DNA from 3 places in the Microbacterium sp. NPDC055683 genome. Region 1 is predicted to be linked to each of the others. Evidence: predicted binding sites of a transcription regulator. Region 1 holds the regulator's gene; each other region holds the start of a gene.
What was found. The regulator LexA, encoded in region 1, represses DNA repair genes until DNA is damaged. The targets are predictions, from matches to a motif close to TCGAACANNTGTTCGA.
Positions count from the first base shown of each region.

Region 1 (9,548 bases):
GGCGTGTGCGAGCAGCACCGCGGTGCCCGCGTCGACATGACCCGGGCTGAACACCCCGCCCGCCGTGGTGACCTCGACGTCGCGATCCGCCAGGGACACGCGGATGCGACGGAGCTGCTCGGGAGCGGAGGGATTCGCACTGAAGTAGTGATCCCCCATGGGGAACGAGATTACCCGAGGAGCGGACTCGAGGCGAAGCCCCGACGGCGGGGCAGGCGCCGCCCCCGCGACACGCCCGACCGGGTATCCTGGAGGGCTCGACGCCCGCGCACCGCTGGCGCACCCGACGAGAGGCACCCTTTGACCGACACGACCCCGTCCGACGTGCAGGCCGATCCGCAGACGGACCCGGTCGATCGCGTGCTCTCCCGCGCGGAGTCGCGCTCGGGCGTCCGCATCTTCGGAGCCGCGCAGGCGCTCCAGGCGGAGTCGACGGCCGACGGATCGACGACCGACGGCGAGCAGTGGGATCTCGAGGCCCGGCACGCGCTGCGCCGCGTCGCGGGGCTCTCGACGGAGCTCGAGGACGTCACGGAGGTCGAGTACCGCCAGCTGCGCCTCGAGAACGTCGTGCTCGTGGGCGTCTACGCGCAGGGGTCGCTCGCCGATGCCGAGAACTCGCTCCGCGAGCTGTCGGCGCTGGCGGAGACGGCGGGGTCGACGGTCCTCGACGGCGTGCTGCAGCGCAGGCCGCACCCCGACCCCGCGACGTACATCGGGCGCGGCAAGGCCGACGAACTCAAGGACATCGTCGCGGCCGTCGGCGCCGACACCGTCATCGCCGACACCGAGCTCGCCCCCAGCCAGCGCCGCGCGCTGGAGGACGTCATCAAGGTCAAGGTCATCGACCGCACGGCCGTGATCCTCGACATCTTCGCCCAGCATGCCAAGACGCGCGAGGGCAAGGCGCAGGTCGAGCTCGCGCAGCTCGAGTACCTGCTGCCGCGCCTGCGCGGATGGGGCGAGTCGATGAGCCGCCAGGCGGGCGGCCAGGTCGGCGCGGGAGGCGCGGGCATGGGCTCGCGCGGCCCCGGAGAGACGAAGATCGAGCTCGACCGCCGTCGCATCCGCACGCGGATGGCGCAGCTGCGCAAGCAGATCCGGGAGTTCGCCCCCGCGCGCGACGCCAAGCGCTCCGAGCGCAAGCGAAACACGGTGCCGTCGGTCGCCATCGCCGGCTACACCAACGCCGGCAAATCGTCGCTGCTCAACCGGCTGACGAGCGCGGGCGTGCTCGTCGAGAACGCGCTGTTCGCGACGCTCGATGCGACCGTGCGCCGCACCGAGACCGCCGACGGCCGCGTCTTCACGCTCGCCGACACCGTCGGCTTCGTCCGCAACCTCCCGCATCAGCTCGTCGAGGCGTTCCGATCGACGCTCGAGGAGGTCGCCGACGCCGACGTCATCGTGCACGTCGTCGACGGCCACCATCCCGATCCCGCCGGGCAGCTGGCGACCGTCCGCGACGTCATGGCGGATGTCGGGGCCCGCGACATCCGGGAGATCGTGGTCTTCAACAAGGCCGATCTCATCGACGACGACGCGCGCCTCGTGCTGCGCGGTCTCGAGCCGGACGCGGTGTTCGTCTCCTCCCGCACGGGGGAGGGGATCGCCGAGCTCCGCGCCGTCGTGGAGGAGGCGCTGCCTCTTCCCGCCGTCGAGGTGCGCGCCCTCGTTCCCTACGGACGCGGTGATCTGCTGTCGGCCATCCATGAGACGGGGATCTTCCTCTCCCAGGATCACGAGGAGGGCGGCACGCGCGTGCACGTGCGGGTGTCGCCGCGGCTCGCCGCCGACCTCGCGCCCTACGCGGTCTGACCCGTCAGCGCGTGCCGAGCCATATCAGCCCGGCGACGGCGAGGGCCTGCACCCAGCTGACCATGCTGCCGACGAGGAAGTACTCCGCCTGCGTGCCCCGATCCCGGTCACGGGAGATCTCCGGGAAGCGGACGATCCCCTTGGCGGCGATGAGGGCCGCCACGACGGGGTAGGCCTGCGCGAGGACGAGCCCCGCCAGCACGATGCGCTCGAGCGGCCCGATGATGCGTCCGCCGCGCAGCGTGTGCGTCGTGCGAGGGTCGGGCGCGTCGACGGACGCGCGGTCGGAACGCGCGAACAGGCGCCTCGGCGGGGAAGGCTCGTCATCGGCGGGGACGTCCTCGCTGCGGAGCGCGGCGCGCACGACGAGATTGGCCGACTCGAGGAGGAAGAGCGCCCCGCCCGCGACGAGGACGATGAGCCCGACGGGCGTGCCCGCCGACCCGACGGAGGCGGCCACGGTGCCAGGAGGGAAGACGAGGCCGGCACCCGCGACGGCGGCGAGCACCACGACGGGCGCGAAGCCGAGCAGCGCGCGGTCGGCGCGCACGGTGGCGAGCCATCCGATGGCGCACGCGGCGGGGACGAGCGCCAGCACCGCGGATGACGCCGGATCCGTGCCGAGCGCCGCGCCGGCGAGCGCGCAGAGGAGGAGGACGACGGCCACGGACACGGCGCGCGCCGCGCGCGGTGCGACGAGTCGGCGCCCCAGATCGGAGGCGCCGACGGCGGCGAGGACGAGGCCGGTCAGTTCCATCGGGTCAGACGATAGCCGGAGGCTCCGACATCCCGGAGAGGGGGAGCGGAGGCACCCCCGGCGTGTCGAATCCCAGCACGGCGCCGAGGAAGGCCGCCTCCGCCTCGAACGCGCGCACGATCGCGTCGGCGCCGCGGAACCCGTGGGACTCGCCGGGGAAGAGCAGGTAGGCGTGCGGCACCCCGCCCTCGGCGAGCGCGTCGCGGAGCGCCTCCGACTGCGACGGCGGGACCACGGGGTCGTCGGCGCCCTGGAGGATGAGCAGCGGCGTGCGCAGCCGTTCGGCGTGCGACAGCGGCGACCGGTCGATGTAGAGCTGCTCGGCGCCCGGCAGCGGGCCGACGAGGCCGTCGATGTACCTGGCCTCGAAATCGTGCGTCTCCGCCACGAGCAGGCGCAGGTCGGCGACGCCGTAGCGGCTGATGCCGGCCGCGAACACGTCGGTGCCGGCGAGGGCGCACAGGACGGTCCATCCCCCCGCCGACCCGCCGCGGACGGCGAGCCGTGCGGGGTCAGCGAGCCCCTCTGCCGCGAGCCCGCGCGCGGCGGCGGCGACGTCGTCGACGTCGACGACGCCCCATTCGCCGCGGAGCCGCTCGCGGTAGGCGCGCCCGTAGCCCGTCGAGCCGCCGTAGTTCACGTCGAGCACCGCGATGCCGCGGCTCGTGAAGTACGTGATCGCCAGGGAGAGCGATCCGGCCACATGGGCGGTCGGCCCGCCGTGGACGAGCACGAGGCAGGGCGGCAGCTCGTCGTCCCGGCCCTCGGCGACGGGGCTCGTGGGCGGATAGTGGAAGGCGTGCACCTCGCCGGACGGTCCGTCGAAGGCGACCGCCCTGGCCTCAGGCAACCACTCCGGGTCGAGGGAGGACACCCCGCCCCGCACAGCGGTCAGGGTCCCGAGAGCGAGATCGAGCAGCCAGATCCCCCCGGGCGTGCGCGGACCCGCGCCCGTCAGCAGGGCGCGGGCACCGCGGACGTCCTCGACGTGCATCTCTCCCAGCACGGTGTCCAGGTCGGTCACCGTGCCGCCGTCGATGAGGACGAGACGGTCGCGCCCGTTCGTCTCGACGGCGAGGATGCGTCCGTCGGCCAGCGGGGAGTACCAGCGCGTGCCGAGGTTCCAGAGCGGTCCGCCGGTGTCGGCGTCGACGGAGCGGACGACGACCACCTCGTCGCCCCGCGCATCCAGACGGGCGCGGTGCAGGTTCCAGCGGGCGGGGCCGCCGGCGCGGATCGGCGGGTCGGCGGAGAACAGCAGCGTGTCGTCGGAGACCCACTCCGGCTGGAGCGCGGAGATCTCCGCGCCATCGACGCGCCCTCCCGCGAGCGTTCGCCACTGCGCGATCCGGCCGTCGGCGCCGAGGTCGCCGATGCGCAGCTCCGCGGCGTCCCACGGCATGTCGGGATGGTCCCAGGCGATCCAGGCGAGGCGGCCGGCGCGCGGGGAGGGGAAGGCGAGGAAGTCGCTCCCGGCGACGACGCTGACGATCCGGTCGGGCCGCCCCGCCGCGGAGCCGTCGAGCGGCACCGTCACGATGTCGCGCGTCACCCGCCGCCCGTCCTGGCGCTCGCGGACGGCCCACAGCCGCCCCTCGGCGAGCACGAGGTCGCCGTACGCGGCGTGCTCGTCCGCGGGGGTGAGCGCGACGGGCACGCCGCCGGCTGCGAGGGCGTACACGCGCTGATCCGACTGCTCGACGAACAGGAGCGTCCCGTCCGGACCGGGGATCCACGCGCCGCCGCCGTACTCGTGCACGCGCGACCGTGCGCTCCACGGGGAGGGGAGCACGATCCCGCCGTCCGATGCGCGGCGCACGGCGGTGCGTCCGCGCTCGGAGGGCACTCCCTCGGCCCACCAGACGTCGTCGTCCGCGAAGCGCGCGCCCGACAGGCGGGGCGCCGACACCGCGATGTCGGCGGCGGCGAGGGGCGAGGGCCAGGAGCCGTAGGGGAGCGTCTGCGTCATGCCGTCCACGCTATCCGGCGCCGCCGGACGCCGGGCAGGCGCGATGCGGCACCGCGGGATCAGACGGCGCGCAGGATGGCGACGACCTTGCCGAGCACGACGGCCTCGTCGCCGAGGATGGGCTCGAACGCCGAGTTGCGCGGCAGCAGCCAGGTGTGCCCGTCGCGCTGGCGGAAGGTCTTCACCGTCGCCTCGCCGTCCACCATGGCCGCGACGATGTCGCCGTTGTCGGCCGTCCCCTGCGAGCGCACGACGACCCAGTCGCCGTCGCAGATGGCCGCGTCGATCATCGACTCGCCCGTGACCTTGAGCATGAACAGATCGCCCTTGCCGACGAGCTGGCGGGGGAGCGGGAAGATCTCCTCCACGTGCTGCTCGGCCGTGATCGGCACGCCGGCGGCGATGCGGCCGACGAGCGGCACGAGCGCGGCGTCGCCGACGGAGGGGGCGGCGTCGGCCGGGTTCTCCACGGCGGAGCCGGGAAGGTCGATGAGCACCTCCATCGCCCGGGTCTTGCCCGGGTCGCGTCGCAGGTAGCCGCTCAGCTCCAGCTGCCCGAGCTGGTGCGTCACGCTCGAGAGCGACTTCAGGCCGACGGCGTCCCCGATCTCCCGCATGCTCGGCGGGTATCCGTTCACCTGGATGGACCGCTGGATGACCTCGAGGATGGCGAGCTGCTTCTCGCTGAGGTTCTTGCGCCTGCGCGTCCGCGGCTTCTCGCCGCGGGTCTGGGCATCCGTCATGTCCGTGCTCCTTCGCTGCCCCGAGCGGATGTCGGTGGTGCGTGATGTGGTGATCCCGTTGAGAAGACGGTATCGGATGCGACACGGATCCGAGGAGATTTGTTCGAGCGTGTCGCATGCGGGACCGTAGGCCGCTTCGAAGACAACTCTTGACACGCCCGGCACCTCGAAGATACATTCGGAACATCGCTTCGGGCCTGCGTCTCCCGGCCGAGATGCAGGTTCGAAGCGGCCCCGAGGAAGGAACCGACATGAGCACCATCCGCACAGCCCCCGCCCGTCGAACGCGGCTGCGCCTCACCGCGCGCGGTCGGCGCGTCGTCGCCGCCCTCGCGGCGGCCCCCGTGGTGACGGCGATCGGTCTCGGCGTGCTCAACGGCGGCGGCGCGCTGGGATCCAGCGAGGCGGGCGTGCCTGCGGGCGGGTTCGAGACCGTGACGGTGCTCGCGGGCGACACGCTGTGGGGGATCGCGGAGGAGATCGCCCCCGACGCCGACCCGCGCGACGTGGTCGACGCGATCGTCCGCCTCAACCGCCTCGACGGCGGCGGGGTCGACGCCGGCGCGGAGATCGCCATCCCCGCGGCCTACGCGTCGGCGGACTGAGCCAGGCGCTCACGCCCTAGCATGGATGGGGTGACCGCCACCCTCGACGACCTCCCCTTGCGCGACGACCTCCGCGGACAGCAGCCGTACGGCGCTCCCCAGGCGCCGTTGCCCGTCGCCCTCAACGTCAACGAGAACACGCACCCGATCCCCGACGACGTCGCCGACGACATCGCCGATTCGGTGGCTCTCGCGCTCCGCGATGTCAACCGGTACCCCGACCGCGAGTTCACGACGCTCCGCGAGGGCTTCGCGGACTACCTCGGCCACGGGATCGAGCCCGCGCAGATCTGGGCGGCGAACGGCTCGAACGAGGTGCTCCAGCACATCCTGCAGGCGTTCGGAGGACCGGGTCGCACGGCGTTCGGCTTCGCCCCCACCTACTCGATGTACTCGCTGCTGACACGCGGCGTGGGCTCGACGTTCGTGGCGGGCGAGCGTGGCGCCGGCTTCACCCTCACTCCGGAGAGCGCCGCCGAGCAGGTCGCCGACGCGCGGCCCGACGTCGTCTTCCTGTGCGCGCCGAACAACCCCACGGGGACGCCGCTCGAGAACGACGTCGTCGAGGCCGTCTACGAGGCCGCGCGCGGGATCGTCATCGTCGACGAGGCGTACCGCGAGTTCGCCCCGCGCGACGTGCCGTCGGCTCTGCAGCTGCTCCCCGGCCGCGAACGTCTCGTCGTCTCGCGCACGATGAGCAAGGCGTTCGCGTTCGCGGGCGCGCGAGTGGGGTACCTCGCCGCCGATCCCGCTCTCGTCGACGCCCTCCGCCTCGTCCGGCTGCCCTACCACCTGAGCGCGCTCACGCAGGCCGCGGCCTCGGCTGCGCTCCGCCACTCCGACACCATGCTGTCGATGGTCGACGACATCGTCGTCCAGCGCGATCGGATCTCCGCCACGCTCGAGGCGCTCGGCTACACGGTCTACCCGACCTGGTCGAACTTCGTCCTGTTCGGCGGGGTCGACGACGTCCGCGGCACGTGGCAGGCGCTCTACGACCGCGGGGTCCTCATCCGCGACATCGGCATCCCCGGTCACCTCCGGGTGACGGCGGGCACGGAGGAGGAGACGAGCGCGTTCCTCGACGCGCTCGCCGAGATCGGCCGCTGACGGCGGGGAGCGCCCGCAGGCGCGCCGATAGAATCGGTGCATGACCCGAATCGCGCGCCGCACCCGTTCCACGAGCGAGTCGACCATCGAGCTCGAGCTCGACCTCGACGGCACGGGGAAGAGCACCATCGAGACGAGCGTGCCCTTCTTCGACCACATGCTCACGGCGTTCGCGAAGCACTCCCTCACGGACCTCTCCGTCAGGGCGACGGGCGACACCCACATCGACGCGCACCACACCGTCGAGGACACCGCGATCGTGCTCGGACAGGCGATCCGCGAGGCGCTCGGCGACAAGGCGGGCATCTCGAGATACGGCGACGCCCTGGTCCCGCTCGACGAGGCGCTCGCTCAGGCCGTCGTCGACATCTCGGGCCGCCCGTACCTCGTGCACACGGGGGAGCCGGCCGGGTTCGAGCAGCACCTCATCGGCGGCCACTTCACGGGCTCGCTCGTTCGCCACACGTTCGAGGCGATCGCGTTCAACGCGGGCCTCACCGTGCACGTGCGCGTCCTCGGGGGCCGTGACCCCCACCACATCGCCGAGGCCGAGTACAAGGCGTTCGCGCGCGCGTTCCGGCAGGCCAAGGCGCTCGATCCGCTCGTGGACGGCATCCCCTCGACGAAGGGCGCGCTGTGACGGCGCGTCCGCAGGTCGCCGTCCTCGACTACGGCTCGGGCAACGTCCACTCGGCCGTGAAGGCCCTCGAGGCCGCGGGCGCCGACGTGGCGCTGACCCGCGACCGCTCCACGGTGCTCGATGCCGACGGCCTCCTCGTGCCCGGAGTGGGCGCCTTCCAGGCCGTCATGGAGCAGCTCGACGCCATCCGCGGAGGAGAGCTCATCGAACGGCGCCTCGCCGGAGGGCGGCCCGTTCTGGGGATCTGCGTCGGCATGCAGGTGCTCTTCGCGCGCGGCATCGAGCGCGGCGTCGAGACCGAGGGCCTCGGCGAGTGGCCGGGGACCGTCGCGCAGCTCGACGCGCCCGTCGTGCCCCACATGGGCTGGAACACGGTGGACGCGGGCGAGGGGTCGCGGCTCTTCCGCGGGCTCGAGGGCGAGCGCTTCTACTTCGTGCACTCCTATGCGGCTCAGCAGTGGGAGCTCGACGTCCAGGCGCCGTTCCCGCAGCCCGTCCTGACGTGGGCGCACCACGGCGGTCCCTTCCTCGCCGCCGTCGAGAACGGCCCGCTGTCGGCGACCCAGTTCCACCCCGAGAAGTCGGGGGAGGCGGGTATCCGCCTGCTGCGCAACTGGGTGGACGGCCTCGCTCCCGCGCTGTGACGGCATCGAGTTGGAGCAGGGGCCGCGGGCGGTCTAGTCTCTTGACTCGTGCGTCCGCGGGAGAGGCCCGCGTGCACGAGGAGCCATGAACGATTTCGCGTCCACACCCGCACTGACCCTGCTCCCCGCCGTCGACGTCGCCGACGGCAAGGCCGTCCGCCTGACGCAGGGCGAGGCCGGCTCCGAGACGAGCTACGGCGATCCGCTCGAGGCCGCCGACAACTGGAAGAGCCAGGGTGCGGACTGGATCCACCTGGTCGATCTGGACGCGGCGTTCGGCCGCGGGTCGAACGCGGGCATCCTGCGGAAGGTCATCAAGCACGTGCGCGGCGTGAACGTCGAGCTCTCTGGCGGCATCCGCGACGACGCCTCGCTCGAGGCCGCCCTCGAGAGCGGCGCGCAGCGCATCAACCTCGGCACGGCCGCGCTCGAGAACCCCGAGTGGACGGCATCCGTCATCGGGCGCTACGGCGACGCGGTCGCCGTCGGGCTCGACGTGCGCGGCACGACGCTCGCCGCCCGCGGCTGGACGCAGGAGGGCGGCGACCTCTGGGAGGTGCTCGAGCGCCTCGAGGAGGCGGGCTGCAGCCGCTACGTCGTCACCGACGTGACGAAGGACGGCACGCTGCGCGGGCCGAACATCGAGCTCCTCCGCGAGATGACGTCGCGCACGCCGAAGCCGGTGGTCGCGTCGGGCGGCGTGTCGAGCCTCGACGACATCGCCGCGCTGCGCGACCTCGTCCCGCTCGGCGTCGAGGGAGCGATCGTCGGCAAGGCCCTCTACTCGGGCGCGTTCACGCTCGCCGAGGCGCTGGATGTCGCCGGATACTGACGGCCTCTCCGACTCCGCCGGCGTCCCCTGGGAGGGGCGCCGGTTCCATCCCAACCCCGCCGCGGGAGACGACGGCTCGGCCGATCCCGCCCTGTGGGATGCGCTGACGGGATTCCGCGCCGGTCGCGCGTCCGCGCGCGAGGTCGTCGACGCGCTGCGCGGCGCGCGCGTGCTCGTCCCGCTCGTCGCGGAGAAGGGCGACGAGGGCGTCGGAGCGCACGGGCTCGCCGTCGACAAGACGCAGGAGCTGTCGATCGTGACGGTCTCCGCGCCGGACGGTCGCAAGGTGCTTCCGCTCTTCAGCTGCGTCGAGACTCTCTCGGCGTGGGATGCGGCTGCCCGGCCGATCCCCGTGGCGGGCCCCCGCGCGGCGCTCGCGGCCGCGGGGGAGGACACCGACCTCATCGTGCTCGACCCGACGAGCCCCACG
Region 1 covers NZ_JBSHGQ010000034.1:10,229-19,776, reverse strand. The annotation lists gene ACWGPF_RS12915 (class I SAM-dependent methyltransferase) at 1-159, opposite strand, end outside; gene hflX (GTPase HflX) at 301-1,818, shown strand; gene ACWGPF_RS12905 (hypothetical protein) at 1,823-2,575, opposite strand; gene ACWGPF_RS12900 (alpha/beta hydrolase family protein) at 2,580-4,544, opposite strand; gene lexA (transcriptional repressor LexA) at 4,604-5,287, opposite strand; gene ACWGPF_RS12890 (LysM peptidoglycan-binding domain-containing protein) at 5,539-5,892, shown strand; gene ACWGPF_RS12885 (histidinol-phosphate transaminase) at 5,923-7,002, shown strand; gene hisB (imidazoleglycerol-phosphate dehydratase HisB) at 7,043-7,642, shown strand; gene hisH (imidazole glycerol phosphate synthase subunit HisH) at 7,639-8,286, shown strand; gene priA (bifunctional 1-(5-phosphoribosyl)-5-((5-phosphoribosylamino)methylideneamino)imidazole-4-carboxamide isomerase/phosphoribosylanthranilate isomerase PriA) at 8,372-9,118, shown strand; gene ACWGPF_RS12865 (SseB family protein) at 9,102-9,548, shown strand, end outside.

Region 2 (9,548 bases), on a different contig from region 1:
CGATGCGGTCGTCGACGCGCTCGATGCTCCGGCGGCGGCGTCGGCACGGCGGCGCGAGCTGTTCTCGTTCCTCTCGGGCATGTCGGGCAACCGGCTGCATCACGCGCACCTCGCCGAGATGGAGCTGGCGCTCGAGCGCAATCTGCAGCACCTCGTGCCCGACGAAGGCGAAGCGGCCGCGCAGCTCGAGCTCTACGCCGCGCTGCGGGAGGCGATCGCCGCAGGCGACGGCGATGCGGCGGAGCGGATCGTCCGATCCCTCCACGGCATCGAGTGCGGCTGAGGGGACTCAGCGCCTCACGAGGAAGACGTCGACCTCGTCTTCGCTGTCGAGGGCGAAGCCGTGCCGCTCGTACAGCCGGCGGGCCGGGCTGCCCTGCAGCACGTTGAGGCGGTGGATGCCGCCTCCGGAGAGCACATGCGCGAGGACCCCCGCCCCGATGCCGCGGCCCTGAAGGTGAGGCACGAGGTAGAAGTGCTCGATCCAGGTCCCGTCGTCCGCGGTTCGGACCGCGATCGATCCGGCGTCCTCGCCGTCGACCACGATGATGCGGGTGAGCGCCGGGGCGTACGCGGAGCGGAACCGCTCGCGCACGCGGACCGGGTCGTACCGTCCGAGGCGCTCGAGGTCGTCCCGCAGGACGTCGGCACGGAGCTCTGCGAGCCATGCGGCGTCGGAGTCGAGCGCGGGGCGCAGCGTCCAGTCCATCCGTCCAGGCTATCCCGCGTCGCCCGGACCCTTGCTCGCAGCACTGGTCTCGACGCCGAGGGGTAGTCCCGGCGCGAATGGCCCGGCGCGAAGAGGGCGGGCGCGCGGGCACCGGCGCGAGTCGATGTCGCCGGCGACGTAGGCTGGACGGGTGCTCGTGGGTGTGATCAGGCGGAACGACGTCGGGGAGATCGGCGCGGAGGCGCAGACGCAGGAGGATGTGCGCGCGGCGCTCGAGGCTCAGGTGCCTGAGGGGTACATCCTCACCGACGCGACCGTGTCGATGGCGAAGCGCTCGACGTCGATCAGCGCCGCAGGCCGGTACCGGAGCACGGAGATCGCGGAGATCGAGGCCGACGACATGGCCGCCCTCGAGGCGAAGGTCCCCGAGGGATGGGGGCTCATGTCGGTGCGCGCCGTGTGAGCCCTACGCGAGCAGGTGCTCGAAGAGGATCTGCACGCCGATCCCGATGAGCACGACGCCGCCGACGATCTCGGCGGGACGGCGCCAGCGGGTGCCGATGCGGTGCCCGACGAGCACCGCGACGAACGACAGCGCGAAGGTGATGACGCCGATCGCGAGCACGGCCGACCATACCGCGACGTCGAGGAATGCGAACGACAGCCCCACGGCGAGGGCGTCGATGCTCGTCGCGATCGCGAGCACCGCGACCTCCCGCTTGGAGAGATGTGCGGGCGCCTCGCCCTCGGCATCGTCGGGCTGGAACGCCTCCCACAGCATCTTGCCGCCGATGAACCCGAGCAGGGCGAAGGCGATCCAGTGGTCGAAGGGGGCGATGGCCTCCGCGAAGGCGCTGCCGAGCAGCCATCCGATGAGCGGCATGACCGCCTGGGCGACGCCGAACGCCGTGGCGATGACGAGCGCGCCCACGAGTACGCGCGACCGCAGCTGCAGCCCCTTGCCGAGGGCGACGGCGAACGCGTCGGCCGACACCCCGATCGCGAGCGGGATCAGCGTCCAGGGGGTCATGCGGGCTCTCCTCCTCGGCCGACGGACGAGGGTCGGCACCTCGTCGCGCACCGAAGGGCAACGCTTTCCCTCCGCTCGTTCCAGCCTGGCCGACGCGTCGAGCCGCGACCAAGCCGAGAGCGCGATTGACAGCATTTCGGGGCGCCGAACGTCGGCGGCCGAACCGCCGCGGGACGCCGGAAGGCCGCCCCTCACGGGACGGCCTTCCGGGGCGGGCTCAACCGATCGGCACGGAGCCGACGAGGATGCCGACGCCGAGCATGACGAGAGACACGACCGTCGCGCGCCACAGCACCTTCTTGTGGTGGTCGCCGAGGTTGACGTTCGCGAGCGAGACGAGCAGCAGGATGGCCGGGACGAGCGGGCTCTGCAGGTGCACGGGCTGCCCGATGATCGACGCGCGCGCCATCTCGGCGGCCGAGATGCCGTAGGTCGACGCGCTCTCGGCGAGGATCGGCAGGATGCCGTAGTAGAAGGCGTCGTTCGACATGAAGAACGTCATGGGGATCGACAGCAGACCGGTGATGACGGCGAAGAACGGGCCGAGCGCGGGCGGCACGATGTCGACGACCCAGTCGGCCATCGCCGTGACCATGCCCGTGCCATCCAGCACCCCGACCAGGACGCCCGCCGCGAGGACCATCGACACGACGCCGACGATGCTCGGTGCGTGCGCGACGATCTCGGCGCTCTGCTCCTTCAGCTTGGGGAAGTTCAGGACGAGCGCGACGCCCGTGCCGATCATGAAGACGAAGGCGAGCGGCATGACGTCGAGCACGAGCAGCACCATGACCGCGAGCGTGAGCACGAGGTTCGCCCAGATGAGCTTCGGGCGGAGCGTGGCGCGGTCGGGGCTCAGCATCGTGTCGGCCATGGCGGTGTCGCGCTCGTCCTCGCCGAGGAGCGCCGGAGCGCGCAGTCCCGAGCCCTTCACCGTGAGGACGTTCGTCGTGCCGAGCGTGGCGCGCGCGCCGGGGTTGCCGACACCCGAGCGGAGCTTCGGGACGCGCATCCCGAAGCGGCCGGGGCGCGTCGTGCCGTCCTGCTCCCACAGCTCGTCGGCGCCTGTCAGGCTCAGTCGGCCCAGGCGCTTCCGCTCCGACAGGCCGAGCATCCACGACAGCCCCAGCGCGACGACGAGGCCGACGGCGAGCGAGGGGATCATCGGGACGAACACGTCGGTCGGCTGCAGACCCAGCGCGGTCGCCGCGCGCACGGTCGGTCCTCCCCACGGCACGATGTTCAGCGTGCCGTTCATGAGACCCGCGACGCACGTGAGGACGACGGGGCTCATCCCGAGGCGCAGGTAGAGCGGGAGCATGGCCGACGTCGTGATGATGAACGTCGTGGAGCCGTCGCCGTCGAGGGACACGGCACCCGCGAGCAGCGCGGTGCCGAGCACGACCTTGGCGGGATCGTCGCCGAGCGCGCGCGTGATGAATCGGATGAGCGGGTCGAACAGGCCGACGTCGATCATGATGCCGAAGTACATGATCGCGAACATGAGCAGCGCGGCGGTCGGGGCCATGTCGCCGATGGCCGAGATGACCATGTCGCCGATGCCGAGGCCCGCACCCGCGAACAGCCCGAAGATCGTCGGCACGAGGATGAGCGCCACCATGGGCGTGAGGCGCTTGGTCATGATGAGCACCATGAACGCGAGGATCATGGTGAATCCGAGGATCACGAGCATGTGACGTCCTTGTCGTCGAGCCGGTCCGCGTCGTCGCGATCGGCGGGAGAGCGTACCCGGGTGACGCTACGGTGCGACGCCGCTCCCGCGGACGATGCGCGCATTGTGCGGGCATCTGCGCGTTGAGCGGGTTGTGCGCATTCTGCTCGACCCCGACGGCGGGGATACTCGACGTATGCGGTTCACGACGAGGGTGTTCGCGATGCAGGTCGCGGCGGCCGCGGTCGTGATCGCCGTGTGCATCTCGGCGTTCGCCGTGCTCGGCATCGGGCAGCTGCGCGACGAGGCGGAGTCGACGGCGCTCGCCGTGGCGCGCACCGTCGCGAGCGACCCGCAGGTGCGGGCGGATGTCGCCGCCTCCGCGGGCGAGGAGGCGCTCGACGCCGATGCCCTGGCGGATGGCCCGCTGCAGGCGTATGCGGCGGGGATCGTCGCGCGCACGGACACGCTGTTCGTCGTCATCGCGAACGACCTGGGCCTGCGTCTCGCCCATCCCGACCCCGCGCTCCTCGGCGAGCGCGTGAGCACCGACTTCGCCCGCGTCATCGCGGGGGAGGAGGTCATCGCCTGGGAGCGGGGGACGCTCGGCGAGTCGGTCCGCGCCAAGGTGCCCGTGCTCTCACCGGATGGCGATGCCGTCGTCGGCGAGGTGAGCGTCGGGATCGCGCCGTCGCGCGTCTTCGCCGACGCGCCGCTGCTCGTCGGCGTCTTCGTCGTCATCGCGCTCGTCGCGCTCGGCATCGCCGCGCTCGTGTCCTTCCTCATCCGCCGTCGTCTCGAGCGGCTCACGCGCGGGGTCCAGCCGGAGGAGCTGGGCGGACTGCTGCAGAGCAGGGCGGCCATCCTCGAGGGCGTGCACGACGGCGTGCTGGCCGTCTCGGACGACGGCCTCGTGCGCGCCGTGAACGACGCCGCGGGCCTGCCGGAGGTCGTCGGCCGCCGGCTCGACGAGCTCGAGCTGCCGCCACGGCTCCGCGCGGCTCTCGACCAGGCGCTCGGAGGGGAGCCGCTCGTGCACGCCGAGCTCGTGCTCGCCGACCGCGTCGTCTACGTGGAGGTGCGTCGGGTGCACCACGGCCCGCGATCGCTCGGCGTCGTCGCCGTCCTCCGCGACCGCACCGACGTCGTCGCCCTCGCGGAGCGGCTCGACGCCGTGCGGGCGGCGACCAACGCGCTCCGCGCGCAGCGGCACGAGTTCGCCAACCGCATGCATGCCGTGCGCGGCATGATCGCGGCGGGCAGGGTCGACGAGGCCCAGGATCTGCTCGCGGAGTTCTCCGAACGCGGAGCCATCCCCGAGGAGGCGGGCATCGAGGTCGACGAGCCGTTCCTGCGCTCGTTCCTCGCAGCGAAGCGCATCGAGGCGCGCGAGCGGGGCGTCGACCTGCGGATCGGGGAGGACACCTTCGTCGTGGGGATCGTGGCCGAGGCCGAGGATGTCGCCGCCGTGCTCGGCAACCTCGTGGACAACGCCGTCACGGCGGCGTCCGCGGGAGAGGAGCCGCGGTGGGTCGAGGTGTCGCTCCTGGATGCGGGAGACGAGCTCGCGCTCACCGTGACCGACTCGGGGCCCGGGGTCGACGAGCCGGAGTCGGTGTTCGAGAAAGCGCGTCAGGCGGAGGATGATGCGACCGAGCGCGTGCACGGACGCGGGATCGGTCTGCCGCTCGCGCGGCGCTTCACGCGCCGACGCGGCGGCGAGCTCTGGCTGGCGGAGCCGCGCGGGGAGGGGCACGGCGCGGTGTTCGCGGCGCGGCTTCCCGGCGTCATGAGGGAGAGGGAGACATGACCGGCATCCGGGTGCTCATCGTCGACGACGATTTCCGCGTGAGCGGCATCCACCGCGACCTCGTCGACGCCCGCCCGGGCTTCACGGCGCTGCCGCCCGTGCGCGATGCGGCGTCCGCGCGCATCGCCATCCGCGATCTCGGGCCCGACCTGCTGCTCCTCGACGTGTATCTCCCCGACGGCGACGGCATCGAGATCGGCCGCGAGGCGGGCATCGACCGCTTCGTGCTGAGCGCGGCCGACGACGTGCCGACCGTGCGGCGTGCGCTCGCGTCCGGGGCGCTGCACTACCTCGTCAAGCCGTTCGATCCGCGGGCACTGCAGGATCGACTCGACCGATATCTGCGCTACCGCAATCTGCTCGCGTCGGGGAGCGTCACGCAGGAGACGATCGACCGGGCGGTCGGCGTCCTCCATGGCGGCGCCGCGCCCGCGCCCGCTCGGGCGGGAACGCAGCAGCTCCTCCTCGATGCGCTCGCGGAGGGGGAGGCCTCCAGCGTCGAGCTCGCGGCGCGGACGGGGGTCTCGCGGGCGACGGCGCAGCGCCATCTCGCCGAGCTCGCCGCCCGCGGCGCGGTCGAGGTCTCGCTTCAGTACGGCACGGCAGGGCGCCCCGAGCACCGCTACCGGGTGGTGTGACGGGGCGCGGTCTCCTCCGGGCCGTGGTGCGGGCCCTTCGCGCTCCGGCGCGGTTCTCAGGCGCCGAGGACACCGAGCATTTATCGAAAGAATCTTCGATAAATGTGTTGACAGCGGGATGCCTCCACGGTAATTTTGTTCTATGGAGCCGTCTCCCTCGTTCACCTCTCTCGCTGACGGGCTGCGTGTCGCGGTCGCGGGGCTGGACGTGGCGGGTGCCGCCGCGGGGGAGCTTGCGCGGCTGGCCGAGACGCTGGGGGAGGTGCGGCGTCTGGCGGATGCGGCGCTGGTGCCGGTGGCGGCGGAGATCTCCCGGCAGTCGCGTCGTGAGCTCGGGAAGGACTCCTTCGCGCGGAAGCAGGGGTTCACGGGCGCGGTGGCGTTGCTGAGCGCGGTCACCGGGATGGCCTCGGCGGAGGCGTCGCGGCTGATCCGGGTCGGTGAGGCGACCGCGCCTCGTGCGAACCTGATCGGGGAGACGCTGCCGTCGACGCATCCGCATGTGGCGGACGCTGTCCGGGATGGCCGGTTGAGTGCCGCCTCTGCCGGCCTCGTCGTCGCGATGCTGGACCGTGTGGCCGTGCGGGCGGGGGATGCGGCGTGTCTGTCGATGGAGGAGATCCTCGTCGCCCGGATCCCGGGTCTCACCGGCGACGAGGTGCGCCGGCTTCTTCTGGATGTCGAGGAGCATCTCGATCCGGATGGGGCGGAGCCGCGGGAGGAGGGGCGTCGGGATGCGCGGATGCTGTCGTTCCGGACCGGACGCGACGGGATGGTGACGGTCACGGGCCGCCTCGACCCCGAGACGGCGGCGCCGGTCGTGGCGGCGATCGACCGGATCGTCACACGGAACATGCGCCGCAACGAGCACGAGCCCGATGAGGCGATGCGTGACCGGCGCACACCGGGGCAGATGCGGGCGGATATCCTCGCCGACCTGGCCCGTCACACCCTCGGCTGTGACCGGGTCCCGACGCGTCCGATCGCGACGATGGTCGTGAGGATGGGCCTGGACGACCTCACCGCCGCGCTCGACACCCACGACAGCACGACGGACAGGGCAGGGCAGGCGGGTGTCGCGTTCCGCACGCCGAGAGGCGGAGCAGGCGCGAGGAGCGACGGCGGGGCGGGCGCCGTGGTCCGGGTCGATGGGATCGAGCAGCCCCTCACCGCAGGAGCGATCCGGCGGATGGCCGCGGATGCGGAGATCATCCCGGTCGTCCTCGGAGGGAATAGCGAGATCCTCGACCTCGGACGCGCGAGGCGCCTGTTCACGCCCGCGCAGAAACTCGCCATCGCCGAACGTGATCAGGGGTGCGCGTTCTGCGGCGCCCCACCCTCCCACACTGTCGTGCACCACATCCGATGGTGGTCGAGAGGTGGCGGCACCGATCTCGACAACGCGATCCTGCTCTGCACTGCCTGCCACCACCGGGTCCACGGCGACGGATGGGACATCCACCTCGAAGGCACCGGCCGTGACGCCATCCCCTGGTTCACCCCACCAGCCTGGCTCGACCACACCAGAACACCCCGCCGCGGCGGACCCACCCGCTACCACCTCGCCGCCTGAGCGTGGGCGCGGGCGCGGGTCCCGGTCTCAGGCGGTGGCGATCTCCGACGGTTCCAGGCGGTGGCGATCCCCGACGGTGCCGCTGTGCCGGTCTCCCGCCGCCCGCGTCAGTCGATGCCGAGCTCGCGGCGCAGGCGTGCGACGTGGCCCGTCGCCTTGACGTTGTACAGCGCCTTCTCGACGACGCCGTCCTCGTCGAGCACGAACGTCGACCGGATGACGCCCTCGACGATGCGTCCGTAGCTGTTCTTCTCACCCCACGTGCCGTACGCCTCGTGCACGGCGTGGTCGGGGTCGCTCAGCAGCGTGAACGTCAGACCGTCGCGCTCACGGAACCGGCGCAGCTTCTCCGGCTCGTCGCGCGAGATGCCGATCACGGTGTAGCCGGCGCCCTCGAGCGAACCCAGGCTGTCGCGGAAGTCGCACGCCTGCTTCGCGCAGCCGACGGTGAGCGCCTCGGGATAGAAGTAGACCACGACCCGACGCCCGCGCAGGTCGGCGAGCGAAACGCGCTCGCCATCCTGATCGGCGAGGGTGAAGTCGGGGGCTGCGGTACCGGGTTCGAGGCGCGTCGTCATAGGCCATCCACCCTACCGGCGGCCGTCGGGAGACGGCCGCCGGCGGGCCTCATGCGGCGACGGCCAACGGCGCCCGCCGCCCGAGCGCGGCCCCGAGCAGCACCGTGCGCATCGCGCGCTCGGCGCCGTCCGTCACGAACTCGGCGCCCCGCGCGAACGCCTCCGGAAGGGCGACGGGCGATGGCAGCACGCACTGGATGGCGTCGATCCCCGCCCCGTACACCGCTTCGGCGTGCACGCCGATCGTGCCGGCGAGCGCGAGCACGGGCTTGCCGTGCCGCTTCGCGCGCACGGCGACCTCGGCGGGGATCTTGCCGTGGGGCGTCTGCACGTCGATCGACCCCTCCGCCGTGATGACGAGGTCGGCCCCGGCGATCTCGCCATCGAGGTCGACCGACTCGAGCATCACCTCGAATCGCGGAACGAGCGTCGCGCCGATCGCGGCCAGCCCGGCGCCGAGGCCGCCCGACGCCCCCGTGCCCGGCGCCCGTCGCAGATCGACTGATCCTCCCGCGACATCGCGTTCGAGGGTGCGCGCCCAGCGCTTCAGCCACTTCGCCATCCGCTCGACCTGGCGCGGGCTCGCACCCTTCTGCGGCCCGAACACCCGCGCCACCCCCGCCGGCCCCGTCAGGACGTTCGTCGGATTGCACGCCACGACGATCTCGGTCTCGGCGAGTCGCGGATCGAGCTGCGCCGTGTCGATGCGGGCGAGCCGGGAGAGGCCTCGCGCGCCGTCGGGGATGTCGCGCCCCTCGGCATCCAGCAGACGGGCGCCGAGAGCGGAGAGGGCCCCGGCTCCGCCGTCGGAGGTGCCGGAATCGCCGCACCCGACGAGGATGCGGCGGCATCCGCGGTCGAGGGCGGCACGGATGAGCTCGCCGACGCCGCGCGTCGTCGTGCGCGTCGGATCGCGGTGGTCGCGCGGGACGAGGCTCAGCCCCGCGGCCGCCGCCATCTCGACGACCGCCGTCGCCCCGCCGTCGACGATGCCGAAGCGGCTGGCGACGGGAGCGCCGACGGGCCCGGTGACCTCGCGCTCGACGAGCTCGCCGCCGAGCGCCGCGACAAGCGCGGCCGCGGTGCCCTCCCCGCCGTCGACGAGCGGGAGGCAGCGGATGCGGGCATCGGGGACGACGCGCCGGACGCCGACGGCGATGGCATCGGCGACCTCGTCGGAGCCGAGTGACTCCTTGAAGCCGCTGGGCGCGATGAGGACGGTGAGGGGTGCGGACATGACGGCTCCTTCTTCGGAACGGATGGGAGGGGGAGAGAGGTCAGATGACGGCGGGCACGCCCAGCAGGGGCCAGAGGAACACCGCGGCGACGAGCACGGTCGCGATGGCGAACGGGGCCACGAGGAGTGCGAAGGCCAGCAGTTCGCGACGGTCGAAGCACGCGACGCCCTCGACGTCGGAGAACAGGGCGACCGGCTTCGCCGACGACGTCAGCGTGAGGCAGAATCCGGCGGCCGCCGTCGAGGCGAGAGCGGCCGACGTCGGGTTCAGCCCGGCGGCCGCCGCGAGCGGGAGCACGACGGGCAGGAGCACCGTGGCGCGCGCCGACCGCGACGGCAC
Region 2 covers NZ_JBSHGQ010000029.1:11,234-20,781, forward strand. The annotation lists gene ACWGPF_RS11780 (GntR family transcriptional regulator) at 1-283, shown strand, start outside; gene ACWGPF_RS11785 (N-acetyltransferase family protein) at 290-709, opposite strand; gene ACWGPF_RS11790 (hypothetical protein) at 861-1,133, shown strand; gene ACWGPF_RS11795 (manganese efflux pump MntP) at 1,137-1,700, opposite strand; gene ACWGPF_RS11800 (CitMHS family transporter) at 1,918-3,393, opposite strand; gene ACWGPF_RS11805 (ATP-binding protein) at 3,569-5,182, shown strand; gene ACWGPF_RS11810 (response regulator) at 5,179-5,820, shown strand; gene ACWGPF_RS11815 (DUF222 domain-containing protein) at 5,963-7,393, shown strand; gene bcp (thioredoxin-dependent thiol peroxidase) at 7,501-7,971, opposite strand; gene ACWGPF_RS11825 (glycerate kinase family protein) at 8,021-9,208, opposite strand; gene ACWGPF_RS11830 (SLC13 family permease) at 9,249-9,548, opposite strand, start outside.
Region 2: the regulator LexA is predicted to act here: its motif matches at 5,904-5,919, upstream of ACWGPF_RS11815 (DUF222 domain-containing protein).

Region 3 (9,548 bases), on a different contig from region 1:
AGGCCGTCCTCGAAGACGACCATCGACGCCACGACGTTCGTGCCCTGGAGGTGCGAGATGTCGAAGCACTCGATCCGCAGCGGAGCCTCGGCCATCCCGAGCGCCTCCTGCAGGTCGGCGAGCGCTTCGGTCCGGGAGGCGTAGTCGCTCGTGCGGCGCGTCTTGTGACGCAGCAGCGCCTGCTGGGCGTTGAGCGTGGCGTTGCGCAGCAGCTCGGCGCGCTGCCCGCGCTGTGCGACGGCGATCTCCACCCGCCGGCCGCGCTTGGCCGCCAGCCACTCCTCGAGCTCCGCGACGTCGGGCGGGAGGACGGGGACGAGCACACGGCGGGGCACGTCGGCGGGCTCCGCATCGCCGTAGACGCGCTGGAGGATCTGGTCGACGAGCTCGGGGCCCGAGATGTCGAGCTCCTTGTCGATCGTCGTGGAGTGCACGCCGCGCACGCGTCCACCGCGGATCACGAAGTGGTGGACGGCGGCGGAGAGCTCGTCCTCGGCGATGCCGAACAGGTCGGCCTCCGCGTCATCCGGGAGGACGAGCGCGCTCTTGTTCAGGACCGCGTCGATCGACGCCAGCTTGTCGCGGTAGACCGCGGCCTGCTCGTAGTCCATCGCCGCCGCCGCCTCCTTCATGCGCGCGGTGAGCTCGCGCGTGAAGCGCTCGTCCCCGCCGTTCATGAAGGCGATGAAGTCGTCGACCACCGCGCGATGCTCCGCGATCGTCACCCTGTGGGAGCAGGGCCCCCCGCACTTGCCGATCTGGCCCGGGAAGCAGGGCCGGCCGGTCTGCATCGCACGCTTGTACGACGCGTCGCTGCAGGTTCGGATGGGGAACACCTTGATCATGAGGTCGATCGTGTCGCGCACGGCCCAGATCTTGGGGTAGGGCCCGAAGTACTTCGCTCCCGCGATGCGCCGGTTGCGCGTCACCATGACCCGCGGCGCCTCGTCGCCGAGCGTGACGGCGAGGAACGGATAGGACTTGTCGTCCTTGTACCGGACGTTGAACGGCGGGTCGAACTCCTTGATCCACTGGTACTCGAGCTGGAGCGAGTCGACGTCGGTGGGCACGACCGTCCACTCCACGGAGGAGGCGGTCGTGACCATCCGACGGGTGCGCTCGTGCAGCGTGTGGAGCGGCGCGAAGTAGTTCGACAGCCGCTGGCGCAGGTTCTTCGCCTTTCCGACGTAGAGGACGCGCCCGCCCGCATCCCGGAACCGGTACACCCCCGGATTCGTCGGGATCTCGCCGGCGCGCGGCTTGTAGGGCAGCTGGTCGGCCACGTCAGCCGGCCTTGCGCTGCCGTTCGGCCATCCCGAGAGCCTCCGCGAGGAACGCGCCGGTGTGGCTGCCGTCCGTCCGCGCCACCTGCTCCGGGGTCCCCGTGGCCACGATCGTGCCCCCGCCGGAGCCGCCCTCGGGTCCGAGGTCGACGATCCAGTCCGCCGACTTCACGACGTCGAGGTTGTGCTCGATGACGATGACGCTGTTGCCCTTGTCGACGAGGCCGTTGAGCACCTCGAGGAGCTTGCGCACGTCCTCGAAGTGGAGGCCGGTGGTCGGCTCGTCGAGCACGTAGATCGATCGGCCGTTGCTGCGCTTCTGCAGCTCGGTCGCGAGCTTGACGCGCTGCGCCTCGCCGCCGGACAGCGTCGTGGCCGCCTGGCCCAGGCGGACGTAGCCGAGGCCGACGTCGACGAGCGTCTTCATGTAGCGGTGGATGGCCTGGATCGGCTCGAAGAAGCGCTCCGCCTCCGCGATCGACATCTCGAGCACCTCGGCGATGTTCTTGCCCTTGTAGTGCACCTGCAGGGTATCGCGGTTGTACCGCTTGCCGTGGCAGACCTCGCAGTCGACGTACACGTCGGGGAGGAAGTTCATCTCGATCTTCAGCGTGCCGTCGCCCGAGCACGCCTCGCAGCGACCGCCCTTGACGTTGAAGCTGAAGCGCCCCGCCTTGTAGCCGCGGACCTTCGCCTCCGGCGTCTCCGCGAACAGGTTGCGGATGCGGTCGAACACGCCCGTGTAGGTGGCGGGGTTCGATCGCGGCGTCCGGCCGATCGGGGCCTGGTCGACGTGCACGACCTTGTCGAGGTGCTCGAGCCCCGTGACGCGGGTGTGCTTGCCCGGAACGGTGCGCGCTCCGTTGAGGCGCTGCGCGAGCACCTCGTACAGGATGTCGTTCACGAGCGTCGACTTGCCCGAGCCGCTCACGCCCGTCACGGCCGTGAGCACGCCGAGCGGGAACTCCGCGGTGACGTTCTTCAGGTTGTTCGCGCGGGCGCCGACGACGCCGAGCGTGCGCTTGCGGTCGATCTTCCTCCGCTTCTTCGGCACGGCGATCTCGCGACGGCCCGAGAGGTAGTCGCCCGTGAGCGAGCGCTCGTCGCCGACGAGCGCCTCGAACGGCCCGGAGTGGATGACCTCCCCGCCCTCGACGCCCGCGCGCGGCCCGATGTCGACGACCCAGTCGGAGGCCTCGATGGTCTCCTCGTCGTGCTCGACGACGACGAGCGTGTTGCCGAGGTCGCGGAGCGTCACGAGGGTCTCGATCAGCCGGCGGTTGTCGCGCTGGTGCAGGCCGATCGACGGCTCGTCGAGCACGTAGAGCACGCCCGTCAGACCCGTTCCGATCTGCGTGGCGAGGCGGATGCGCTGCGCCTCGCCGCCCGAGAGCGAGCCGGCGGCGCGACTGAGCGTGAGGTAGTTGAGCCCGACCTGGATGAGGAACTCGAGCCGTACGCGGATCTCGCGCAGGATCTGCGCCGCGATCTGCTTCTCGCGGTCGGTGAGCACGACGCCGTCCATCATGGCGAGGGCGTCCTCGAGGCTGAGGTCCGCCGTCTCGGCGATCGAGCGGCCGTCGACCTTCACCGCGAGCACCTCGGGCTTGAGGCGCGCGCCGTCGCACACGGGGCACGGCACCTCGCGGAGATACTCCGCCCAGCGGGCGCGCGTCGTGTCGGTCTCGGCCTGCGCGTACTGGCGCTCGATGTACGGCACGACGCCCTCGAACCCGCTCGCATAGCGCACCTCGCGCCCCCAGCGATTCTTGAAGCGCACGTTGACCTTGTAGTCCTGACCGTGCAGCACGGAATCGCGCACGATCTGCGGCAGCGCGCGCCAGGGGGTGTCGAGCGAGAACGCGAGCTCGTCGGAGAGCCCCTCGAGGAGGCGCTCGTAGTACTGGAAAAGCCCCTTGCCCTGGGTCGTCCACGGGACGATCACGCCCTCGCGGATGGAGAGCTCCTCGTCGCCCAGCATCAGCTCGACGTCGACCGACATGCGCGTGCCGAGCCCCGAGCAGGCGGGGCAGGCGCCGAACGGCGCGTTGAACGAGAACGTGCGCGGCTCGATCTCGGTGAGCTGAAGCGGGTGCCCGTTCGGGCAGGCGAGCTTCTCCGAGAACGACTGCCAGGCGTCGTCGCCCTCCTCGTCCACGAAGTTGACCTGCAGCACGCCGCCGGCAAGCCCGAGCGCGGTCTCGACGGAGTCGGTGACACGGCCGAGGATGTCGTCGCGCGCGACGAGACGGTCGACCACCACCGCGATGTCGTGCTTGTAGGACTTCTTGAGCACGGGCGGCTCGGCGAGCTGGACGAGGTCGCCGTCGACGACGGCGCGTGCGTACCCCTTCGCCGCGAGCTCCTTGAAGAGGTCGACGAACTCCCCCTTCTTCTGCGTCACGACGGGGGCGACGACCTGGTACCGCGTGCCCTCCGGCAGCGTCATCAGCTGGTCGGCGATCTGCTGCACCGTCTGCCGCTGGATGCGCTCCCCGCACTGCGGGCAGTGCGGCACGCCGATGCGCGCCCACAGCAGGCGGAGGTAGTCGTAGATCTCGGTGATGGTGCCGACCGTCGAGCGCGGGTTGCGGTTCGTCGACTTCTGGTCGATCGAGACCGCGGGGCTGAGTCCCTCGATGAGATCGACGTCCGGCCGGTCGACCTGTCCCAGGAACTGGCGCGCGTACGCGCTCAGCGATTCGACGTACCGGCGCTGCCCCTCCGCGAAGATCGTGTCGAACGCCAGGCTCGACTTGCCAGAGCCGGACAGCCCCGTGAACACGACGAGGGCGTCGCGCGGGATGTCGAGGTCGACGTTCTTGAGGTTGTGGACGCGGGCGCCGCGGACGCTGATCTTTCCGGACGAGGCGACAGGGGTGATGGGCACCCGACAATCCTACGGAGTCCCACCGACATCTGGACGTTTGTTCGACGTGTCCACTCAGGGGATTCGAAGATCCGCGCACCCCTCGATGCACGCGCGGATCGCACGCATCGACCTCGCGTGCGGTCTCACGCGTGTCCGGCCTTCTCCATCTGCCGCAGCTCCCGCTTCAGGTCCTGCACCTCGTCGCGCAGGCGCGCGGCGAGCTCGAACTTCAGTTCCTCCGCGGCCGTGAGCATCTGCCCCGTGAGGTCGGCGATCGTCTCCTCGAGCTGGTTCGCCCCTTCGGCCGCGATGCCCTCTCGCAGGCGCGGGGTGGGGCTCTTGCCCCTGCCCGACTTCGTCCGCGCGGAGTCGCGCTTCGAGAGCAGGTCGGCCGTGTCGGCCTCCTCGCGCGCGAGCGAGTCGGTGATGTCGGCGATGCGCTTGCGGAGCGGCTGCGGGTCGATACCGTGCTCGCGGTTGTACGCCGTCTGGATCTCGCGGCGCCGCTCGGTCTCCTCGATGGCCTTCCGCATGGAGTCGGTCATGTTGTCGGCGTACATGTGCACCTGGCCCGACACGTTGCGGGCGGCTCGGCCGATCGTCTGGATGAGCGACGTCCCGGAGCGCAGGAACCCCTCCTTGTCGGCGTCGAGGATGGACACGAGCGACACCTCGGGGAGGTCGAGTCCCTCGCGCAGGAGGTTGATGCCGACGAGCACGTCGTAGACGCCCTGTCGCAGCTCGGTGAGCAGCTCGACGCGGCGCAGCGTGTCGACGTCGGAGTGCAGGTAGCGCACGCGCACGCCGTGCTCGCCGAGGAAGTCGGTGAGCTCCTCCGCCATCTTCTTCGTGAGCGTCGTGACGAGCACGCGCTCGTCCTTCTCCACGCGCACGCGGATCTCCTCGAGCAGGTCGTCGATCTGCCCCTTCGAGGGCTTGACGACGATCTCGGGGTCGACCAGCCCCGTCGGTCGGATGATCTGCTCCACGACGCCGTCGGCGATGCCCATCTCGTAGCGCCCCGGCGTCGCGGAGAGGTACACCGTCTGGCCGATGCGGTTCTTGAACTCGTCCCACCGCAGGGGCCTGTTGTCCATGGCGCTGGGGAGCCGGAAGCCGTGCTCGACGAGCGTGCGCTTGCGCGAGGCGTCGCCCTCGTACATCGCGCCGATCTGCGGCACGGTGACGTGGGACTCGTCGATGACGAGGAGGAAGTCGTCGGGGAAGAAGTCGAGCAGAGTGTGAGGGGGCTCGCCCGCCTCCCTGCCGTCGAGATGGCGCGAGTAGTTCTCGATGCCCGAGCAGAAGCCGAGCTGCTGCAGCATCTCGAGGTCGAAGGTCGTGCGCATCCGCAGCCGCTGCGCCTCGAGGAGCTTGCCCTGCCGTTCGAGCTCCTGCAGCCGCTCGGCGAGCTCCTCCTCGATCGTCTTGATGGCGCGCTGAACCGTGTCGGTGCCCGCGGCGTAGTGCGTGGCGGGGAAGATCGCGACGGCGTCCAGCCTCTCCAGCACATCGCCCGTGAGCGGATGGAGCCGGTAGAGCCCCTCGATCTCGTCGCCGAAGAGCTCGATCCGGATGGCGTACTCCTCGTACACGGGGATGATCTCGATCGTGTCGCCGCGCACCCGGAAGTTGCCGCGCGAGAAGTCGACGTCGTTGCGGTTGTACTGCATCGCGACGAACTGGCGGATGATGGCGTCGCGGTCGTACCGTTCGCCCACCTGCAGCGCCACGAGCGCACGCAGGTACTCCTCGGGCGACCCGAGACCGTAGATGCACGACACCGTGCTCACCACGACCACGTCGCGTCGGCTGAGGAGGGCGTTCGTCGTGGAGTGGCGCAGCCGCTCCACCTCGGCGTTGATCGACGAGTCCTTCTCGATGAAGGTGTCGGTCTGCGGGACGTACGCCTCCGGCTGGTAGTAGTCGTAGTACGACACGAAGTACTCGACGGCGTTGTTCGGCAGCAGGTCGCGGAACTCGTTGGCGAGCTGTGCCGCGAGCGTCTTGTTGTGGGCGAGCACGAGGGTCGGCCGCTGCACCTGCTCGACGAGCCACGCGGTCGTGGCCGACTTGCCCGTCCCCGTGGCGCCGAGGAGGACGACGTCGGTCTCGCCCGCGTTGATGCGCGCCGCGAGCTCGGCGATGGCCTTCGGCTGGTCGCCGCTCGGCTCGTACTCGCTGATGACCTCGAACGGCCGCACGCTCCGTGTCGTCTGCATGCCCTCCAGCCTAGGAGGGCGCGCCGACATCGGGCCCGGCCGGATCGCCATCCGGCCCCGGTGCGCCGGCGGCGACGTCCGCTGCCGCGGGAGGCGGCGGCGTCACGGGGAAGACGATCGAGTACGACGCCGTGCCGGACCCGGCGGCGTCCACCGCCGCCGGGTCGGGCGACGGCAGAGCGTCGAGTCGTCGCGAAGGAGGCTCCGGCTCGACCGGCTCGGACGGCAGTGCCGCCCACGCGTGCTGCTCCTCGTCATCGCGCTCCGCGAACACTCCCATGACGACATCATCCCCCTCCGCGCACGGCGGAGGAGGCCCGCGTCACGGACGCGGCGATCGCACGCGCGCGGCGCGACGGCGGATGAGAGCGGGCACGAGCAGCGCGCCGCCCAGCGCCGCGCCGCCCAGCGCTGCCGTCGCACCTGCCCCTCCCCACGAGTCGACGGCCGCGCCGGTCGCGGCGAGCGGCGCACCGGCAGCGGGCGTCGCCGTCGGCGGGGTCGTCGCCGTCGCCGTCGGCTCGGCCGTCGGCTCCGGCTCGGGCGCTGCGACCGCGATGAGCGGGCTCTCCGCCGTCTCGACCCCCGTCAGACAGCGTTTCACCTCGGTCGTCTTGTACCAGTGCGATCCCTCGGCGACGGGGGTGCAGCCGTCCGCGAACGGGATCTCCCGCTCGTTGGAGAGCATGCGGACGAGCGGCGTGTAGGCGGCTCCGGTCGCGGGATCGACGCCGTCGCGCGCGACGACGTCCCACTGCACGTTCGCGGCCATGGGGGTCACCTCTGCGCCGCGCCACGGGTTGTCCGCGACGTTGTACACGTCGGCGATCGACTCGGGCGTGGCATCGTCCGGCGCCGCGACCGCGGAGCCGGGGAGCTTCAGCAGCGCCGCGAACGGGACGATCGTCTCGGCGTGCGCGAAGCGGAACGTCGCCGCGACGTCGCCGCCCGCCGCTCGGGCGTCGATGGTCGCGAAGAAGTCGTCGAGGAGCGCCTCCGCCACCCGGTACGTCTCGTCGTGGCCGGCCAGGCTCGGCCCCTTCTCGTAGAAGTCCTCCGCGTCGAGCAGATACGCGAACCACTCCGCGTCCTCCTCACGGCCGGCGAAGTACTGCGCGAAGTCGAACGCGTGCGGCGCGACGTTCTCCTCCTCCATGTCGGCGGCGATGATGTACAGGTTGTACAGGGTCATCGCGGCGTCGACCGAGCTCTCGATCGACTTCTCCGGATCGCCGCAGGCATCCGGATCGGCGGCCGGATCCGCGCCTTCGGCGCAGGCGATCGCACCCGTCTGCGTGCCGTCGGCCGTGTTGAACCAGGTGTGCTCCTCGTCGGAGCCGATCGCCGCGATGAACTCGGCGGTGAAGATGCCGGACAGGAGGTCGTCGGCGACCTCCACGGAGCGCGGCAGCTCCTCGATGAGGTCCATGGCGGCGGCGATCGTGCCGCCGTCGTCCGTCTGCTCCTCGATGTACGCCTGGTACGCCTCCGCGCGCTCGCGCTCAGGCGATCCGGCCGCCTTCTCGGAGCCGTCGGGGTTCTCGACCTCGTGGAAGTAGAGCAGGTCGGGGCGCGCGTCGAGCTCGACGCCCTCCACGCCGAGCCCGAGCAGGAAGCTCTCCCCCGACTCCGTCGCGCGCGCCTCGCCCGACGTCTCGGCGACGATCCGACCGCCCTGCGAGAGCAGGTCGGCATTGCGCTCGGCCGCGCGCTGCCCGATGCCCTGATGCTGCGTCTCGCCCTGCCCGGTGAGCATCCCGTATCCGTTCTCGACGTTCGCCGCGGTCATCGCGTCGAGGTTCGCGACGAACGCCGCTCCGATCTCGGGCGAGACGAACCCGCCCTCGGCGAGCGCGGTCTGCGCGACGAGGTGGAGCAGGGCGTCGTACTTGTAGCTCGACAGACCGCGGGAGCCGTGGCGCGCGACCGACTCGGTCGCGAGCGGCCGGTACCCGTCGGGCGCCGGCTGGTAGGCGGCGATGTCGGCCTCGGTCGGAGCGACATACGGCTGCTTGCTGCTGTAGGAGCCGTCCTCGTCCGGCGCTGGCGATGCCGCGAGGGGAGCCGCGGCGAGCGCGCCGACGAGGAGGGAGGGCATGAGCGCGGGGAGGATCACCCTCTACCGCTACCGGCGCAGGGTGAACCGGCGGTGTCCTGCGGGTGGCCGGCCGCGGTCAGACGGGGCGGAAGCGCACGAGCGCGCCGGGAGGCAGCTGGCCGGCCAGGTCGAGGTCGTCGTCGATGACCGCCGCGACGACGGGGTAGCCGCCCGTGACCGGGTGGTCGGCGAGGAAGAGCACGGGCTGCCCGTCGGACGGCACCTGCACGGCTCCGGCCGCGACGCCCTCGCTCGGGAGCTCCGACTCGACCGTGCGCACGAGCGGGTGCGCCCCGTGGAGGCGCACGCCCGTCCGGTCCGACCTCGGGGTGACGGTCCAGGCGTCGGCGAAGAGACGTCGCAGCGAACCGCGCGCGAACCGGTCGGCACGCGGGCCGAGGACGACGCGCAGCTCGGCGACCTCGCCCGGCGCCCGCAGCGCACGGGCGGGGGCGGCCCACGGCTCGACGAGGCGTCGCGCGGCGGACGGTCCGCGGAGCGGAAGGACGTCTCCCGCCCGCAGCGCGCGCCCGCCGAGCTCTCGCGGGCCGATCCCGCCGAGCAGGTCCGTCGCGAGGCTGCCGAGCACGGGCACGAGCGCCAGACCACCTCGGATCGCGATGTACGCCCGCAGCCCGCGCTCGGCGTGCCCGATGCGCAGCTCGTCGCCGTCCGCCACGGCGAAGGGGCGGCCGGCATCGAGCGGATGCGCGTCGTCGCCGCGCACCAGCAGCGCGTCGACCGGGGCGCCGGCGATCGCCGCGACGCCGGCCGCGCGGAAGCGCAGCACCGCGCCGCCGAGGAGCAGCTCGAGCGCCGCCTCGCCCGGGTCGTTGCCGACCGCCACGTTCGCGTCGTGCAGCGCCGTCCGGTCGGCCGCCCCCGACGGCGACACGCCCATGGCCGCCCGCCCCGCCCGACCGGCGTCCTCGACGAGCAGCTGGAGGCCCGGCTCGACCACGACGACGGCGGGCGCGACGCGGCGGTCCCCCGGCATGTCGACCACGCGCGAGGATCCGTGTCGGAGCGCCCTGTCCGGGTCTCGGGCGGATGCGGCCACGACGTCGCGGGCC
Region 3 covers NZ_JBSHGQ010000025.1:3,426-12,973, forward strand. The annotation lists gene uvrC (excinuclease ABC subunit UvrC) at 1-1,283, opposite strand, end outside; gene uvrA (excinuclease ABC subunit UvrA) at 1,285-4,173, opposite strand; gene uvrB (excinuclease ABC subunit UvrB) at 4,299-6,377, opposite strand; gene ACWGPF_RS10815 (hypothetical protein) at 6,388-6,657, opposite strand; gene ACWGPF_RS10820 (histidine-type phosphatase) at 6,700-8,493, opposite strand; gene ACWGPF_RS10825 (5-oxoprolinase subunit B/C family protein) at 8,552-9,548, opposite strand, start outside.
Region 3: the regulator LexA is predicted to act here: its motif matches at 4,203-4,218, upstream of uvrA (excinuclease ABC subunit UvrA).